4 regions of the Microbispora rosea genome follow, and region 3 is predicted to be linked to each of the others. Evidence: riboswitches for the same ligand, from Rfam matches in the RefSeq annotation. Region 3 holds a riboswitch; each other region holds the start of a gene.
What was found. Region 3 has a riboswitch for cyclic di-AMP ahead of ACIBK1_RS38295 (coiled-coil domain-containing protein). Riboswitches for the same ligand answer to the same signal wherever they lie in the genome.
Positions count from the first base shown of each region.

Region 1: linked by a shared signal. The riboswitch ahead of ACIBK1_RS00835 (C40 family peptidase) and the one ahead of ACIBK1_RS38295 (coiled-coil domain-containing protein) in region 3 are both predicted to bind cyclic di-AMP.
Region 2: linked by a shared signal. The riboswitch ahead of ACIBK1_RS06100 (C40 family peptidase) and the one ahead of ACIBK1_RS38295 (coiled-coil domain-containing protein) in region 3 are both predicted to bind cyclic di-AMP.
Region 4: linked by a shared signal. The riboswitch ahead of ACIBK1_RS26375 (C40 family peptidase) and the one ahead of ACIBK1_RS38295 (coiled-coil domain-containing protein) in region 3 are both predicted to bind cyclic di-AMP.

Region 1 is NZ_JBITJO010000001.1:178,224-182,730, forward strand. It holds gene ACIBK1_RS00825 (RDD family protein) at 548-1,963, opposite strand; gene ACIBK1_RS00830 (amino-acid N-acetyltransferase) at 2,110-2,661, opposite strand; cyclic di-AMP (ydaO/yuaA leader) riboswitch at 3,054-3,206, shown strand; gene ACIBK1_RS00835 (C40 family peptidase) at 3,273-4,316, shown strand; gene ACIBK1_RS00840 (helix-turn-helix domain-containing protein) at 4,367-4,507, opposite strand, start outside.
Region 2 is NZ_JBITJO010000001.1:1,248,248-1,252,754, forward strand. It holds gene ACIBK1_RS06085 (helix-turn-helix transcriptional regulator) at 14-1,009, shown strand; gene ACIBK1_RS06090 (alpha/beta fold hydrolase) at 1,017-1,811, opposite strand; gene ACIBK1_RS06095 (MarR family winged helix-turn-helix transcriptional regulator) at 1,874-2,290, shown strand; gene ACIBK1_RS06100 (C40 family peptidase) at 2,368-2,907, opposite strand; cyclic di-AMP (ydaO/yuaA leader) riboswitch at 3,002-3,159, opposite strand; gene ACIBK1_RS06105 (MarR family winged helix-turn-helix transcriptional regulator) at 3,600-4,040, opposite strand; gene ACIBK1_RS06110 (isochorismatase family protein) at 4,099-4,507, shown strand, end outside.
Region 3 is NZ_JBITJO010000016.1:20,932-25,438, forward strand. It holds gene ACIBK1_RS38285 (DeoR/GlpR family DNA-binding transcription regulator) at 1-86, shown strand, start outside; gene galT (galactose-1-phosphate uridylyltransferase) at 176-1,234, shown strand; cyclic di-AMP (ydaO/yuaA leader) riboswitch at 1,305-1,443, shown strand; gene ACIBK1_RS38295 (coiled-coil domain-containing protein) at 1,478-2,389, shown strand; gene ACIBK1_RS38300 (DUF2750 domain-containing protein) at 3,034-3,399, opposite strand; gene ACIBK1_RS38305 (hypothetical protein) at 3,810-4,403, opposite strand.
Region 4 is NZ_JBITJO010000006.1:334,927-339,433, reverse strand. It holds gene ACIBK1_RS26390 (GNAT family N-acetyltransferase) at 1-3, opposite strand, end outside; gene ACIBK1_RS26385 (NYN domain-containing protein) at 328-1,644, shown strand; gene ACIBK1_RS26380 (C40 family peptidase) at 1,793-2,755, shown strand; cyclic di-AMP (ydaO/yuaA leader) riboswitch at 3,074-3,228, shown strand; gene ACIBK1_RS26375 (C40 family peptidase) at 3,303-3,884, shown strand; gene ACIBK1_RS26370 (hypothetical protein) at 3,988-4,507, shown strand, end outside.

The DNA.
Region 1 (4,507 bases), on a different contig from region 3:
GTACGGCGCGCCATGCCTTGCGGGATATACGCGCAACCAGATCGTCGCAGCCTGGAAGCCTCGTAAAAAGAGAGGACCGGCCGGTTCCATCAAGATCACGAACGGGAGGTATGAAGATCGAAAAAAGGAGCGGAGGCACAATCACGCGGACGGCCGGGCCGGTCGTGGCATCGGAGTTTCCCACGACCAAACGATCCCCGCATTCCGCAGACGCCGCCTGCGGCCGGGTGGACGGGTGGGCACCGGAGAGTGCCATAAGAGCCTGTGCGGCTCCATACGGCCCCTTAAGCGCCCCTGACGGTTCCTTAAGCCGCCCGTGGGAGGATATGACCCCGGGGGTGGCTGGGGCGAGTCTTAAGGATTGGCGCCGGGGGCGGTCTCGCGGTCATTGGGCACCTCTCGGGACGGTGAACCCAAGCATCGCATGCCCGGGAGGGGCCGCAAGGATTTTCGTCACAGCCGGGCGAGCGCGCAGTGCGATCGAAGCCATAGCGAGCCATAGAAAAACGGGGCCGATGGTCCGTTCCATCGACCCCGTCCGTCGTCCTTACTTGACCTTGACCACCACAGTGTTGGCGACCTTGTCATGCAGCGCCTGATGCAGCGGCTTGTCCCACAACAGCCACAGCACGTTCAGAAGAGAGGCGAGGTTCGCGAGGTAGGTGATAACGGGAATCCACTGCAGGAACTCGAAAGCGTAGAGCACGCCGGCGCGCTTGAGCGCCGCGTCCTGGGGAAGCCCTCCCGCGTCGAGAGTGCCGCCGACCTGAACGACCTTGATGCCCATGAGTTTCTTGCCGAGCGTCTGCCCCTGCGCCCGCAGCATGAGGAATTCGTAGACGACCATGACGAGGCCGCCCAGGATCGCCGTGAGCAGTGACGCGAGGAAGTAACCGCTTCCGGGGTTGTAAACCCCGCTCGTAATGTCGACGCTCGGGTTGGTGACGATGATCCCCGTGATCACGAGCGTGATGATCGCAAGCGGAATGCCGACGATCACGCCGTCGATGATGCGGGCGACGAGACGCTGCCACCACTCCGCCAGCGGAGCCGGAGCGCCGGGCGGGATCGGGCCCTCGGGCGCGTACGGCTGGCCGTAGCCGGGCTGACCGTAGCCCTGCTGACCGTACTGCTGCTGACCGTAGCCCTGCGGGGGGCTCGGCTGGGCGTACTGCTGCTGCCCGTACTGATCCTGGCCGTACTGCTGCTGGCCCTGCTGAGCTCCGTAGCCCTGCTGGGGGTACTGCTGCTGCCCGTAACCGGGCTGCTGGCCGTAGCCCTGCTGCTGACCGTAGCCCTGCTGGGGGTTCTGCTGGCCGTACTGCTGCTGCTGGGCCTGCTGCCCGTAGCCCTGCTGGTGACCGTAGTCCTGGGGACCGGTCTGCTGGCCGTAGCCGCCCTGGGACGGCTGGCCGTACTGCTGCTGCCCGGCCTGCTGGGCGCCGTAGCCCTGCTGGGGGTTCTGCTGGGGGTTCTGCTGGCCGTACTGCTGCTGGGCCTGCTGAGCGCCATAGCCCTGCTGCGGGCCGGTCTGGCCATACCCCTGCTGGGCGTAACCCTGCTGCGGGCCGGTCTGGCCGTAGCCCTGCTGCCCGTAGCCCTGCTGGCCGTACTGCTGCTGCTGGGCCTGCTGAGCTCCGTAGCCCTGCTGCTGGGCGGCCTCCTGGCCGTAGCCCTGCTGCTGCGGGGTCTGCTGCGGGCCGGTCTGCCCGTAGCCCTGCTGGCCGTACTGCTGCGGCTGGCCCTGCTGGGCGCCATAGCCCTGCTGCTGGCCGTAGCCGCCCTGGGCGGGGTCGTAGCCGGGCGGCTGCTGCGGGCCCGTGTGCTGCCCGCGATAGCTGACCACCGTGACGTCGGGGTCGTATTCCTGGGATTGTCTGTCCGTGTTGTACCCGGGGTTCGATGGCGGCGGTGGCGTTCCGTCCGACTCGTCCTGGGGGTACGGCGGCTGTCCGGTGCTCACCGTGTCACCTCGTTTCGAAGACGCATGCGCCGCACGTAGTAGCACACGCTGATATTGCCAAAAGTAGCGACAGGTGTATCAACAGTCACCTTTGCAGCAGTCGACAAGCAGCGTCAAGATCGACGATCAATGCTCATCAATGGTGATCAATGGCGGTCGAGGTGCAGCAACATCCGGGTGTTCCCCAGCGTGTTCGGCTTGACGTGCTCCAGCTCGAGAAACTCGGCGACGCCCTCGTCGTACGACGCGAGCAGTTCCGCGTAGACCTCCTGGGAGACCGGAGTGCCCTGGAGGGGCCGGAAGCCGTGCCTGGCGAAGAACTCCACCGCGAACGTGAGGCAGAAGACCCTCCGCACGCCGAGGTCCCTTGCGGTCTCGATGAGCGCGGCGACGATCCGATGGCCGACGCCGCCGCCGCGTGACGCGGGGTCCACCGCGACGGTCCTGATCTCGGCCAGGTCCTCCCACAGCACGTGCAGCGCGCCGCAGCCGACGATCTGCCCGTCCGCCTCGGCCACCCAGAACTCCTGGACGTCCTCGTACAGCGTGACCGTGCTCTTCTTGAGCAGGCGGGGCCCGACACCCGAGTACGCGTCGACGAGGCGCCTGATCGCCCGGACGTCCGGTGTCCTGGCCCGGCGCACCGTCACGGCCGTGGCACCCGACTCACTGGGCGTCTGCGCGGCGACCTGCTCCATGACCGGTCAGCCTAGCCGGAGCGCGGCCGATCCCCTGCGGTAGGCCACCGGGCGTGCCCCGGGATAACGGTCATTCCCAAACGCCCCACCCGACATCAGAAATGACTCTGCGTAGCCATTCGGATGCGGACGGATGTGCGGTCGCGCTCCGAGGGGGTTGTCCAGGTTCGTCCCAGTTTTTTCAGCAGCCCGAGCAGCACACCCGAACACTCGGATCGCTCTAAACCCAGGTGAACACGGACGTATCACTACCGAACCCGTGACCCGACCGTGATCGTTTGGTTGTCAAACGTAGACGGGTTTCGGAGTTCTGGTTGAGCAAGAACTCGCTGTGCACTATCGTCCAGCGACGATGCCGGTCATCGTGAGCGCTCACGGAGACCGGGCGCCGAATCTTCGAAGCACCGAGTGCGAAGGGGAACCGGGGACCCAACTGCAGGATCAGGATCGGTTCGGTCTCAGATCGTCAAGGGGTGAATCCGCCAGGTAGGGCTACTCCGGCCCGAACCCGTCAGCTAACCCGGTAGGCGCTCAGCACTGCCCCGCCGTACGGCTCCGTCTCGACGACGGGCCCGCCGCGGGGCACACGTGGGAGAGGAGCTCGGTTGCGCATGCGTGGAGAGCGGCCGGCGGGCAGGCACGCCCGCGGCCGACGGTCCGGACCCGGCACGGCCGGTCCGGGTCCCATCCGCCGTCTGGCGTTCGTCGGCGTCGCGATCACCGCGATCACGTTCGGCGCCCCGGTGGTCCGCGCCACCGCCGACCCGAAGCCGAGCCTCAAGGAGCTCACGGCGCAGGTCGAGAGCCTCTACACCGAGATCGAGACGCTCAGCGAGCAGTACAACGGCGAGCGGGTGCGCTTGAAGGCGGCCGAGCGGTCCGCCGACCTCGCCAAGAAGAACCTCGCCAAGAGCGAGGCCGAGCTCGAGGTCCGCCGGCAGAAGGCGAGCGCCCTCGCGCAGCACTCCTACATGACCAACGGGCTCGGCAACGCGCTCGTGCTCATCGACAGCGACGCCGACCCCCGCCGCTACCTGGACCAGGCCTCCACGACGTACGCGCTGGAGCTGCAGCAGAGCCAGGAGGTCGCCGAGGTCACCAAGGCCATGGACGCCGCCGCACGGGCCAGGGAGAGTGCCTCCGCCCGGCAGGCCGAGGTCAAGAAGCTCCTCAGCGGCCTCGACTCGCGGCGCGACAAGATCACGAAGCTGATCAAGAAGACCGAGAGCAACCTCTACCGGCAGGTCTCCCAGACGATCGGCCGCGAGACGCGCGCGAGGACGGCGTTCCCCATCATCGGTGACGGCAAGGCCGCCCAGGCGGCGCGGTGGGCCCTCGGGCAGCAGCTCAAGCCGTACGTGTGGGGCGCCGAGGGGCCCGGCTCCTTCGACTGCTCCGGCCTGGTCATGGCGGCCTACCAGTCCGTCGGCATCAGCCTGCCCCACTACACCGGCGACCAGTGGACGGCGGGCACCCACATCCCCCGTGACCAGCTCCGCCCCGGCGACCTGGTGTTCTTCTACTCCGACCTGCACCACGTGGGCATCTACATCGGCAACGGCTACATGATCCACGCGCCGCGCACCGGAGACGTCGTCCACATCGCGAAGATCGACGGACGGCCGTTCGCGGGAGCGGTGCGCGTCGCCGACTGAGCCCCTCCTCCACGGAGGGGCGTCGGTCCCTTTCTATGAAACGAACACGGTCAGATGAGGCGGCGGCGTGCCGCCCAGGCGACCGCCTCGATCGCGGTCGCCACGCCGATGCGGTCACAGATGCACCGCAGCCGGCGCCGCACGGTTCGGCCGCTGACGTCGAGACTGCGGCCCACCCGGTCTGCGGTCAC
Region 2 (4,507 bases), on a different contig from region 3:
TAGATTGTGTGACGTGGCCCGACCTACGCATCGCGTTCTCACCCTGTTGGAGCTCCTGCAGTCGGGCGGCATCCGGACGATGGCCGAGCTCGCCGACCGGCTCGGCGTGGACGAGCGCACCGTGCGGCGGTATGTGGACCACCTGATCGACCTCGACGTCCCCGTCGAGTCGGTGCGCGGCCGCTACGGCGGATACCGCCTCGCCCCCGGATACCGCATGCCTCCGCTCATGCTGAGCGACGACGAGGCGCTCGCCGTGCTGCTCGGCCTGGTGGCCGGCCGCCGGGCGGGGTTGACGACGGCGACGGGCACGGCGAGCGAGACGGCGACGGCCAAGATCCGGCGGGTCCTGCCCGAGCGGCTCGCCCGCAGGCTCGACACCGTGCTCGAGTCCCTCGCGTTCACGGCTCCGCCCGGCGAGTTCGCCGTCCCCGAGACCGCGGTCCTGCTCACCGTCGCCGACGCGGTGCGCCATCGACGGCCGATCTCGATCAGGTACACCGCCGCCGACGGACGGCGCAGCGAGCGCACGCTGCATCCGTACGGGCTCGTCGCCCATTCGGGCCGGTGGTACGTCACGGGCGCGGATCCGGAGATCGGCGAGGATCGGACCTTCCGGCTGGATCGCATCGCGGACGCGAGGGCGCTGCCCGGTTCGTTCGAGCCGCCCGCCGGGCTGGATCCGGCGCAGCACGTCCTGACCGGATTCGCCACGGCTCGGTATCGGCACGAAGTCGTCCTGCGGATCCAGGGGACGGCCGAGCAGATCCGTGTCCGGCTTCCCGCCGGCGTCGCGACCGTGGAGGAATTCCCGTCCGAGGAGGGCGCGGATCCCGGCGACGAGGGCTGGCTCCGCGTCGAGGTGCGAGCGGAGCGGCTCGACTGGCTGCCCGCGGTGCTCGCGTCGCTTGACCGGCCGTTCGTCATCGAGCGACCGGACGAGCTACGCGATCTCGTCGCCGCGCTCGCGGACCGGCTCGCGGCCTCCGCCCGCAGGACCGCCGGGTGACGGTGGGCTATGCCGTGGCCGCCGGGGAACCGGTCGCGGCCGCGTGCAGAAAACGGTCGATGGCGGCGAAGGTGGCCGCCGGCTGTTCGATGTGCGGGAGGTGACCGGCCTCGGGGATCACCTCCAGCCGGCCGTTCCGGAAGGCGTCGGCGTAGGCGGCGCCGTAGGCGGGCGTGACGATCCGGTCGCTTTCCCCCCACAGCAGGAGAGCGGGCACGTCGAGGTGCCGCAGCCGGCGGAGCAGCTTGGGATCGTGCATGTAGGGGTCGCCCGCCAGCGTGCGCATGGTGGCCATGTCGGCTGCCCGGCGCGCGAGTTGGTCGGCGGGGACGCCGGCCGGGTCGACGTAGAAGCGCTGCGAGTCGTGCCAGGCGTATTCGGCGACGCCGCGGGCGTCCAGGGAGAAGAAGTCGCGGATCGGCTCGCCGGGCACGTCCACGCCGACGGCGTCGATCAGCACCAGCCCGGTGATGACGCCCGCCGTGTCGCGTACGGCCATCTCGGCGGCGGTCCAGCCGCCGAGGGAGGAGCCGACGACGAGGACGTCGCGCAGTCCCAGGCGATGCAGACAGTGCAGGTAGGTCAGGGCGAGGTCGTCTATGCCGGTGAGCCATGGGGGGCGGTGGGCGCCGTCCCAGCCGGGGTGCACGGGCGTGACGGTGTGTGTCGTCCGGGAGAGGTGCCCGGCGAGCCCGGCGACCGTGGCGGGGCCGCCGCCGCCGTGCAGGATCAGGGCCGGTCTGCCGGTTCCGGCCTCCGACACGTGGAGGGACAGATCGTCATAGAGCGGGATGGTGTCCATGGCCGCAGCATAACTAAAGAAGCTTATTTAAACTAGCTTAGTTTTCGTACTACACTCGTCTCGTGCGTAGTGATCTGCAACAACTCGGGCGAGCGGTCAAGCAGGTCCAATATCGGCAGCACCGGGCCCTGGAGGGCGGGCTGTCGGCGGTCGGCGCGACGCTCGCCCAGTGGGACGCCCTCCGAGCGATCAGCCGTTCTCCCGGGGCGTCGGCCCGGGAACTGGCCGCGGCGACGTTCCAGACCGAGCAGGCATTCGGGGCCCTCGCCGGTCGGCTGGTGGCCCAGGGATGGATCGAGCGCAGGCCCGGGCGCGGCCGGCGCATCGAGCACCATCTCACCTCTTCCGGCGAGCGGGTCCTGGAAGCCGGGCACAAGGTCGCCGACGAGGTGCTCGCCAGGTGCTACACCGCCTTGACGGACGTAGACCGCGCGACGCTGCTGGCCCTGCTCCAGCGCCTCATCGTGGAGGACGCGTAGCCTCCGGCCCGCGGCCGGCCTCCGGTGGAGACGCCCCGACGGCGCGCTTCGGGGCATCTCCACGGAGGATTCCCAGGTCAGACGCCGGGGCGTACGGCGGTGAGGAAGCTGCCTCTCCAGTAGGAGTCGAGCTTGTCGATGCTGACCACCGCGCCGCTGTGGGGGGCGCTGATCACCTTCTTGTGCCCGATGTACATGCCCACGTGGCCGCCGCCACTGGTGAAGATGAGGTCGCCGGGCTTGAGGTGCGGCAGGGAGACCTTCTTCTTGGCGGCGTTGAGCATCGACCACGTCGTACGCGGGAGCTTGACGCCGGCCTTGCGCCAGGCGAACTGGACCAGCCCGGAGCAGTCGAACGCCCGTGGGCCCGTGGCGCCCCATATGTACGGATCGCCGAGTTGCTTCTTCGCCACCTCGATGGCGCGCTCGGCCTTCTGCTGCTGAAGGGCCGACTTGGTGAGCTTCGTGGTGGCGGAGTCGTCCGCCGTGGACGTCAGGGGAGCCTCGCGGTTGTACGGGGTGGTCGCCGTGGCGGCGGGCTCGGGCGGGATGATCGTCGAGGCCGGGGGCGGGGCCGTCGCCGGTGTCGGCGCGGCGGCTGCGGGGAGTGCGCTCAATGCTCCCGCGGACGCGGTGAGCGCCGCGCTACTGAGCGTGACGCAGGCGATGTGGAGCAGAGTGGTGGAGTTGGTGGACAGGGGATCTCTCCCTTTGGTCTTCCGCTTGCGCCTACCGGGTTAGCTGACGGATTCGGGCAGGGAAGTTGCCCTACGGCGCTGGCGCGCCGATTCACCCCAGACCTTCGTCGAAGGTCGATTGGTTCCCCGGCTCCGAGCCTCCTTGCTGCACGGATTCGGCATCACCGTCGCCCAGGGGGGCGGAGAGGACGTGGCGACGGCGACAGTGGATGGTCGAACCCGGCCGGGCCGGGTTCGTCACGGCGGCGTCACGCGGACCCCACCGCAGGGCAAGGAAACTACCAAGCAGCCCATATCGCCGCAAAGGGCATGAAAAGGGTAATGACCGTATAAAAAGGATCAAAAGCGCGAAACCGCAGGTCAGGGCGGCTCTGAATGCAAAATGTGGCGCTCGTCACACTTGCCGGGATCTTCCGGTCGCAGGGGGGCGCGCCTGTATGAGCTGCACAGCAAGGCGGGGTGCTCACCGCAGTGCAAACGCGTGCCCGCCGTCGCGGCCTCGTGGCGTCGCGGACAAGGGGGCGAGGGCCCGGACGGCGTCGGCCCGGCATATGCACAACGACCGGTGACCGGACCCGGTCGCGGTCCGTGGATGCGCCGCTAGCCGCCCGCTAGTCGGCGGGCAGGCCGTTGCGGCGGGCCAGCGTGAGCAGAACGCTCCGCAGTGCCTCGGTCTCCTCGGGGTCGAGGCCGTCGGTCAGTTCGCTGTCGAGTTCGGCCGCCGCCGCGGTGCAGGTGGCCAGCAGCTCCCGGCCCTCTTCGGTGAGTGCGAGCGTCTGCCTGCGCCGGTCCGAAGGGTCGCGTTCGCGCTGTATGGCGCCGAGCTCCTCCAGGCGGTCGGCGAGCGACACCACCAGGCTGGGCGCCACGTTCATGAGCTTGGCGATGTCGAGCTGAGAGGTCGCCGTTCCGGACTCCAGCACCGTCAGCAGTCCTATGTGCTTGGGCTTGAGGCCGTGGCCGGCCAGGCGCGCCGAGAACCGCTCGGTCACAACGGCCCCCAGCGTGCCGAGCCGGAAGGCCAGCGTCGAGGTCAGCTTGACATCGTTCATGCCTTCAATGCTACCGTCCTTAAACGATTCAACCTCTGAACGATTTGGAGTCAGAACGATGCTGAACCCCGCCTCCGTCCACGTGGTGTTCGCCGACCTTCAGGCCGGCATCGTCGAGGCCAGTGCGACCAACCCGGCCTCTTCCATCCGCCGCGCGGCCAAGGTCCTGAACGGACTCGTCGCAGCCCTGGACATCCCGTTCACCCTCTCGGCCGCGCCTCGCCCCGGCGGCCCCGTGATGGTCGAGGAACTGCCGGACGGTGAGCCGTACGTGCGCACCGGACCGTCCTGCTGGGACGACGTGGCCTGGCGCGAGGCCGTCCTGTCCGGGGGCCGTTCCACCCTGGTGATCTGCGGGGTGACGACGGAGATCGTGGTGTTGCGCACCGCTCTCGACGCGATCGAGGGCGGCCTCGACGTGCAGGTCCTGGTGGACGCCTGCGGGGGCATCGCCGCCCGCACCGAAG
Region 3 (4,507 bases):
AGGCGCGCGCCGCACTGTCGGAGCACGCCGGCGAGCTCCTCCTCGCCGACCCCTCCGGGGAAACCGAGATGGAGACCGCGCTGTGACGCCGGACCTCTGGAAGGCCGCCTGTCCCCGGACCCCTGTAAGCCCGCTCTGACCCGGGACACCGCACCGTGAAGCTGGAGACCGCTCTGTGAAGCGCACCATCACCCATCTCGCCGACGGCCGTGAGCTCATCTATTTCGACCGGCGCGACGACGCCGACCACAGCGCCGTCGACACCAGGGACCTGCCGCCGCGCCCGCTCGCCTCCGAGCTGCGCTACGACCCCCTGATGGACGAGTGGGTGGCCGTCGCCCGGCATCGCCAGACGCGCACGCACCTGCCGTCCGCGGCGGAGTGCCCGCTCTGCCCGGGCCATCCCGGCTCGGAGATCCCCTCGCCGTACGAGGTGGCGGTGTTCGAGAACCGCTTCCCGTCGTTCAGCTTCAACACCGGCGCGTACGAGCAGGTGGGCGGGCTGAGCGAGGTGCGGCCGGGGATCGGGCGGTGCGAGGTGGTCTGCTTCACCTCCGACCACGACGCGTCGTTCAGCTCGCTGAGCGACGCGCAGGCCGAGCTGGTCGTCGAGGCGTGGGCCGACCGCACGGCGGAGCTGTCCGCGCTGCCCGGCGTGGAGCAGGTCTTCTGCTTCGAGAACCGCGGCGCCGAGATCGGCATCACGCTGCCGCACCCCCACGGGCAGATCTACGCCTATCCGTACGTCACGCCGCGTACCCGGCAGATGCTGGACGCCGCCGCCCGCCACCAGGGCGGCAACCTGTTCGCGGACGTCCTGGCCGCCGAGCGGAGGGGCCCCCGGGTGGTGGCCGCCAACGAGCATTGGACGGCCTTCGTCCCGGCCGCCGCGCGCTACCCGTTCGAGGTGCACGTCTACCCGCACCGCCGGGTGCCCGACATCCCGGCGCTGTCGCCCGAGGAGCGGGCCGCGTTCGCGCCGCTCTACATCGAGGTGCTGCGCCGGCTGGACGGGCTGTTCGGCGTCGTCATGCCGTACGTCGCGGCCTGGCACCAGGCCCCCGTCTCCTACCGGCGCGACCTCGCCTACCTCCACCTGCAGCTCTTCACGATCCGGCGCGCGCCGAACAAGCTGAAGTACCTGGCCGGATCGGAGTCGGCCATGGGCGCGTTCGTCAACGACGTGCTGCCGGAGGAGGCCGCCCGGATGCTACGCGAGGCGATAACGGCTTGATCTCCGGTTGGTTGCGGCTTTGGTGGCAGTCACCGTTTCTTTACCACTAGTATCCCTGACACCGGCCGTCACAACCGGTACGCCTAATCCCGGGCGCCCCGCCCGGGAGCCGGGGACCCAATCACGCACCTGGGGTCAAGGCAGTGACCTGCCCGGGCTTCTCCAGCCCGAACCCGTCAGCTAACCCGGTCGGCAGATGGAGAGGAGTGGGCTCTGCCCCGCGCGTTCCCCCTGGCTGTCGGCGTGCTCGCCTCCGCCGTCCTCGTGTTCGGCACGGCGGCGCCGGGTGTGGCCGATCCCAAACCGACGGAGAAACAGCTCAAGAAGGAGCTGGCGGACCTGCGGAAGAAGGTCGACCGGCTGATCGGCGACTACAACGCCAAACGCGTCGCCCTCGCCAAGGCCGGCGTGGAGGAGAAGGCGGCCCGCGGCCGGCTGGCCAAGGCCGAGGCCGACTACAAGGCCGCCAGCGACGCCGTACGGCAGATGGCCGGGCTGCGCTACCAGACCGAGAGCGCGATGGCGCTGCCCGACATGAACACCGCCGCGCTCAACTACCAGCTCAAAGAGGAGCAGGCCGCCAGGCTCGCGCACTTCGACCTGGTCCGCGACGAGCGGCAACGGGCCGCGGACGCCGCCAAGACGCTGACCGCGCAGCTCAAGGCGCAGGCCGCCGAGGTCGCCGGTCAGCGCGAGGACGCCGAGGATCTGATCGACGAGATCAAGGACAAGCTCGACGCGCTGATCCCGATCGCGCCGGGAAAGCGCGCGGGCGGGTCGTGGGCGCCCGAGCTCCCCAGCGGCACCGACAACATCACGCCCCGGATGAGATTCATGCGCGGCGAGGTCGAAAGCCACTTCACCCTGCAGTTTCCGGTGGGCTGCTACCGGGCGGAGAACAGCGGTGAGCATCCCCTCGGGCGCGCCTGCGACTTCATGATGAGCTCGGGCGGCGCCATGCCCTCCCCCGAGATGAAGGCCCTCGGCGACAGCCTGGCCGCCTGGGCCATCAAGAACGGGCCGAAACTCGGCGTGATGTACGTGATCTGGCAGCAGCGCATCTACAACCTCGGCCATCCGGGCTGGCGGACCATGTCCGACCGCGGCGGGATCACCGCCAACCACTACGACCACGTGCACATCTCGATGTACTAGGCCCGCAAGCCGTCTACCTGCATGTTCGATCCCGGCAGGACGGGTCAGGGCACATTGAGGGCACTTAAGCCGTCTGCCGGCCCCTTGGCCCAGGCGCTCCCGATGGCCGCACGCATCAGATCCTCGCTGGAGGGCATCAAGGCGGCCCTAACCGGGCCGCACGCGCCGCCGTCACGGCGCACGCCGCCGCCTCCCGCTGGCGCTCCCGGCGGACAGCGCGCAAAGAACGCCGGACGGCTGGCGCGGACGAGTCGATGGGCCGCCAGGCGACAGTACAAGTCCGCTCACAGGGGCGTCAGGCTGAGCTGGAAGTGCCGACCTGGTGCCAGGCCGCACGTGGTGATGCCTCCGGCGGGCGCGCTCCCGGCTTCGGGGGAAGAACGGCCGTTCCGACTTCGGCCGTAGCTGGCTGAGCTGGAAGGGTGCAGGGTCCCCCCGCCCCCGCTGCCCGAGTATTCGCGGCACCCGGAACCTGTCAACCGGCGCTGTGCAGGTAGGACGACCAGCGCGCGCGGAAGGTCACCGGGAACATGTACACGCGAAGCACCAGTTGACAGAACCCGGGGCGGCAGTCGCGAATGTGGGCAGCTATCGGGGGCTGGGGGAGTCCGGCCGGGGTTGCACCTCCGTCGCCGCGTAGACCCCTATCGCTCGTACGGTGGCTCGCCAAGCGCATGAGCCAGCCGATTCAGCACCTCATCGACAGTGAAGTCCCAACCAGTCAGCCGCTGTCCGCTCCAGTTGATCCCGACCCGGAAGTCGTCCTTGGCGAGGTCAGGCAAAGCCGCATTCCGCCAATGGTCCAGCGGCATTGACATGACACGGAACTGCGAACCCCACAATGCGACCGCGCGCTGCGCTCGGGCCTCCGACGACCAGTACGGAAATGCCGGCCTACCGAAGTCCGATGGGGGCGTCGGGCTGCCCTGATCATCGCGAACCCACCACAAGGTACGGTGTTGAGCAACTTCGCGGAAAAACGCCGACGCCTGGGCTCCGCTTGCACTCATCAAGGTTCCCCTCGATCCGCTCTCCTTAATCGGTGTTCGACTCGCGATCTTACGCCCGCTGGCTCGCACACCTGGGGCGCGTGCCAGATTGAACGGCGATCAGCGGGGACTGACGGGCAGTCACGGGGACTCGACCGCCGCTGAGCAGCACCCCCCTGTTCCCAGCTCAGAGAGGGTAGATCACTAGCCGATTCCCAAGCTGATAGCCGAGGCGACTGAGCGAACCAGAGGGCACAGCCAGGGCACATGACACCGTGATCGGCCGCGAAATGCCGAGAGCCACCGAGACGACCAACGCCAGGTCATCACGGTGGTTCGGATGTTTTGCCAGGTCACGATCAAGGGTGGATCAGATCTCCACACAACGAAGCAAGATCATCTTGCCTCAAGATCCACTTTCGATACACGCCCTAGATAGCAGGAGTGTCGAGAACGATCACAGACTTCTCTTCGCCGTCCAACCGGTCGCTTTCGACGCCGACCCCGGCGGCCGCCTCGATAAATGCGAACGCGGCGCTGCGTTTGCCGTCGAAGTCCTGACCATCCAGGTCGTCAAGCATGGCGTGGAAGCCCGTGAAGACGCCCGGCGCGGTCTCTTCTTCGACCTGGTCGCCGAGGACGTAGTTCCGGATCCGCGCCCGGACCCTGCCTCCGCCCGCGTAGGCGATCGTCGATGTGCCGTTGAATTGCCATGACGTGGTCCACACGCGCGCGTCCTCACTGAGTTTGGAGAGGAGTTCCTCTGATAGGGGGTCTCCATACCTGCATTCCAGGAATCCGTACGCGCCGTCGCCTTCGAAGACGTACAGCAAGGTAAGGTCCTCGTTCATGGCTACCTCCATGGGGTAGTCCATGGTGCGTTCTTCCGGGTCGTGGCCCCCGTTCAGCCGCCACAGAAGGTCATCCAGCGTGATCCCCTCGTCGAGGGGCTGCACCACAGTCCAGCAAAGACTGTCCTTGAGCCACTGGTGGCGCTCGAAGAGAGCGCGGTAGTGATCGATCACATGATCATCATGGCGTAGCACGGCTTCGCCACGGTCACATACGTGTCTACGGTATGGACATCGACGCCCGCCCGTCTCCTGAGACTGACGTACCGGCGTTGTCG
Region 4 (4,507 bases), on a different contig from region 3:
CACGCCGCCAAGCGTACGGCCAGGGACCGGGCGCCCCATCGAGGGGTTGTGCCGCGCCCGGGCCGCCGGTGCGGGACGCCGTGACAGATCATGAACGCGACATGGACACGGTGCGACGGCCGTACCCTTGAAAGAAGACAGGAACAAGGGAGTGTCTCGCAGATCTTGCCGTGTGATGGCGGTCCGGTGGGCGCGCCGTGAGGCCCACGCCTCGCGGACGGCGGGCATCGGGACGTTCTCGCACTCGGGGGCGACAGCACCGCGAGGCGCCGCCGGGGCGACCGCAGTGGGCAGCAGATCCGTAGGACACGGCCGAGGAGCGACGAGATGAGTTCAGCCGGAGAAGGCCTGTCTCGTCCGTTGCCCGAGCAGGTGCGTTTACAGGTGGTGGAGGTCGCGGCGCAGGTGCTGGGCTCGATGCCCGCCGCGGCCGTGCCGCCGCCGTTGCGCAACATCGCCAAGTTCGACCCGCGCAAGCGCGCCCGTCTGGGCAGCGCGCCCATCGCGGCCCAGCTGGAGAACGACAAGGAGTTCCGCGAGCGGGTGGCCGAGGCGGTGGAGGTCGCCTGGCCCGAGCTGGTGGGGAGCCTGGCCGAGGGCACGGTGCCCCCCGCGGCCGAGCCGGTGCTGGTCGCGGCGGCGGCGTACCTGACCCGCCCGCCCGGCTGGCCGGACCTGGTCGAGCAGGCGCGGACCGACCTGGAGCAGGCCGCCGCCGCGGGCACCCAGCGGGAGCAGGCGGAGACGCGGCTGCGCGAGCAGCTCGCGGCGCAGCGCGCCTCCGCCAAGGAGGAGATCGACCGGGTGCGCGAGCAGCTCAAGGCGGCCCGCGCGGAGAACTCCGACCTGCGGCGCAAGCTGCACGACGCCCGCGAGCGGGTCAGGGCCGCCGAGGCCAGGGCGGCCGAGCTGGAGGCCGAGACGGCCGAGGCGCGGACCAGGGCCGCGAGCGCCAACGGCGCGGCCGAGACCGAGGTGCGCCGGCTCAGGGAGCGCCTGGCGGACGCCGAGCGCCAGCTGGAGGCCAGCCGCAGGGCCGCCCGCGAGGGCCGCAGCGTCGAGGACGCCCGGGTGCGGGTGCTGCTGGACGCGCTCCAGGACGCCGCCTCCGGGCTGCGCAAGGAGCTCGGGCTGCCCACGACGATCACCAGGCCGGCCGACCACGTGAACGCGGTGCAGCCCGGCGAGCCGGGCGTGACGGCCGTTCCCGCGCGGGCGCTGGCCAACGACGACCCGCAGCTCCTCGACCAGCTCCTGGCCATCCCTCATCTGCATCTGATCGTCGACGGCTACAACGTGACCAAGACCGGCTACCCGTCGCTGACCCTCGCCGACCAGCGGGCCCGGCTGCTGACCGGGCTCGGCGGGCTCGCCGTGCAGACGCGGGCGGAGGTGACGTGCGTGTTCGACGGCGCCGAGCTGAACGGGCCGGTCCAGGTCTCCGCGCCGCGTGGGGTGCGGGTGAGGTTCAGCGCGCCCGGGGAGATCGCCGACGACCTCATCCGCGCACTGGTGCGGGCGGAGCCGCCCGGGCGGGCCATCGCCGTGGTCTCCTCCGACAGGGAGGTGGCCGAGTCGGTGCGCCGCATGGGCGCCCGGCCGGTGCCCTCGCTCCTGCTGCTGCGCCGTCTCGGCCGCGGCTGAGCCGCCGCGCGCGCAGCCCGCGACGGCGTCGTCACCAAGGGTGATGACTGCCGCGAATACCTGCGAATAGGTTGAAGCTTCAAGATCGCCTAGATAGAGTCGCGCCGCAGGTTCGTTGATCTAAGAGGTTGATCCTCAAGGGGGCTCAGTGCGAGGGCGTGTGCCGGTGGCCGCCGGTCTGGCCGCCGTGGTCCTGCTGACGCCGATGACGGGCGCGGAGGCGGATCCGAAGCCCACGGTCGCGCAGGCCAAGGCGAAGCTGAGCAAGCTCAACGAGCAGGCCGACAAGCTCGTGGACCGCTACAACGCGGCCAACGAGAAGTGGAAGAAGTCGCGGCAGAAGTACCTCGCGATCAACGAGGACTACAAGAAGCAGAACGTCCGGGTCGAGGCGCTGCGCTCCGGACTGGTCTCGATGGCCGTCAGCAGCTACCAGGTCGGCGAGATGGGGTCGTGGGGCGGCGTCTTCTACAGCTCCAACCCCGATGCCATGCTCAGCGGCCTCGCCACGCTCAACCACATGTCGGCCGAGCGGGCCGGGCGCCTCAGGGAGTACGAGGGCGCCATCAAGGACCTCAAGGACCGCCGCGACCAGAGCAAGGTGGTCTACAAAGAGGCCGCCGACGTCAAGGACGAGCTGGCCGGCGAGAAGGAGAAGGTCGACAAGCTCGTCCGGGAGCAGATGAAGCTGCTGCGCTCGCTCGGGACGTTCAACCCCGGCAACCCCAACAGCGCCGGCGTCGTCTACACCGGGCCGGCGTCCGGCAACGCGCTGGAAGCCCTCCAGTTCGCCTACAAGCAGGTCGGCAAGCCCTATCGCTACGGGGGCACCGGACCGGGCGCCTGGGACTGCTCCGGGCTCGTGCAGGCCGCGTGGGCGGCGGCGGGCGTGCGGCTGCCCCGGACCAGCTACGAGCAGTGGGCCTGGGGTGCGAGCCGCAGGGTCTCGCTGGACGAGCTCCAGCCGGGCGACCTGCTCTGGCACGCCGGATACGGACACGTCGGCATCTACGCCGGCGACGGCAAGGTCGTCCACGCCCCGCAGACCGGCGATGTTGTGAAGATTGTCTCACTCGCGGAGTATCACGCGATCGGAGCTGTGCGCCCCTGAGGGGTTGGCCACCTCTGTGACGGTGTGTGGTTTTCGGGGCTCTTGTGACCGCATTCAGCCCTTGTTGCGCAGATTGTGAGCAGAGTCACACTTAGCCCTCTCGCGAGGTGGGTAAGCTGCGATTTCTTCTCCGCGGCCTTCGTTATCCGATCTTTATCCGGCGGGCGGGCTTTGCCGAACGCCGCGAGTCCTCGGTAGCTTCTGGGCCGCGGCGAGCACGCCTCGCCGCGGCGCGTCCCGGTCCGGCCGGCCGGGCCGCGCAGTCATCCACCGGCATCGGCGTCCTCCAACACCCTCCCCCTCGCGGGATCCCCCGGCGCCGATGACCAGCCGAGTCCGTGCAGTCAGGAGGCACGGAGCCGGGGAACCATCGACCTTCACGCGAAGGTCCGGGGTGAATCGGCGCATCGCGCGCCGTAGGGCGACTTCCCCGCCCGAACCCGTCAGCTAACCCGGTAGGCGTGAGCGGAAGACCCGAGGAGAGATCCTGTCTACCACCCCCGCTAGTCTGTCCCGTCTTGCCCGAATTGCCGTTGGTGGTGCCGCGTTGACGGCATCCGTAGGGGTCGCCGGAGCACATCCGGCGGCGGCCGATACGGCGGCCGACACGGTGACGGTCACGGTCGTCAAGACGGCCACAGCGACGAAGACGGCCACGAACACGAGCGACGGGAACAGCGCGAAAACCGCCGCCCGCAAGGCCGCCGCGAAGAAGCGGACCAAGAAGCACACCGCCAAGCGGAAGATCAGCAGGACCTCGCTCCAGCGGGCCAAGGCCCGGCGCGCGGTGAAGACCGCCGAGAAGCAGATCGGCGACCCTTACCGCTACGGAGCCACGGGACCGGGCGCGTTCGACTGCTCGGGCCTGGTCCAGTACGCCTGGCGCAAGGCGGGCGTACGGCTGCCGCGCACGACGTGGTCCATCCGCGGCGCGGTCAGGACGAAGGTGTCCTGGGGGCACTTCGAGCCCGGTGACCTCATCTTCACCAGCGGCGGCGGCCACGTCGGCATGTACGTCGGGCACGGCAAGATGATCCACGCTCCGCACACCGGCACGCGGGTCAGGATCGACAAGCTGGACGCCTATCGGAAGAGCACCTTCGTGGGTGCCGTCCGTCCGGGCGTCTGACGGGCGCCGGTCACCAGCCCCCTCGACCGGCGCCGTCCCTACGGCCCCGTCCATCTCGCCGAGGTGGACGGGGCCGTGACATGTGCTGGCTACCATGCACGGCGTGACTGTCACGAGCGGCGTGCCCGGGGGCGGCCTGCGGAGCGTGCGCGCCGGGACCGACCGGTGCCGGCTCGAAGCCGCGCCCCACGGGGTCCCTCCCCGCCGGGTCGCGGTCGTGGCCGTCGCGCTGGCCGCGCTGCTGGCCGGGCTCGCCGCCGCGGCGCCGCCCGACCCGCTGCGCGCCCTGCGGCTGGACGCCCGCGCCGCCGTGCGCGAGCATCCGGGCATGTGGACCGGCGCCTCCGTCGCCCGCGGCGAGCGCGCCGTCGTCGTCGGGTCGCCCCGGCCGCTGGTCGCCGAGGTCGCCGCACTGGCCGATCGCGCGGGCCGCACGGTCACGAGGATCTGGGGCGGGCGCGGCGGCGCGGTGGTCCTCGTGCCGCGCACCGAGGAGCAGGCCGCCGTGCTGGCGACGCCGGCGAAGGTGGACGGCCTGGCGGCGGTCGCCACCGGCGGCCGTGTGATCGTGCAGCCGGCCGCGTTCGCCCGCCTGTCCGCGACCGGCCGCCTGGTCGTCGTGA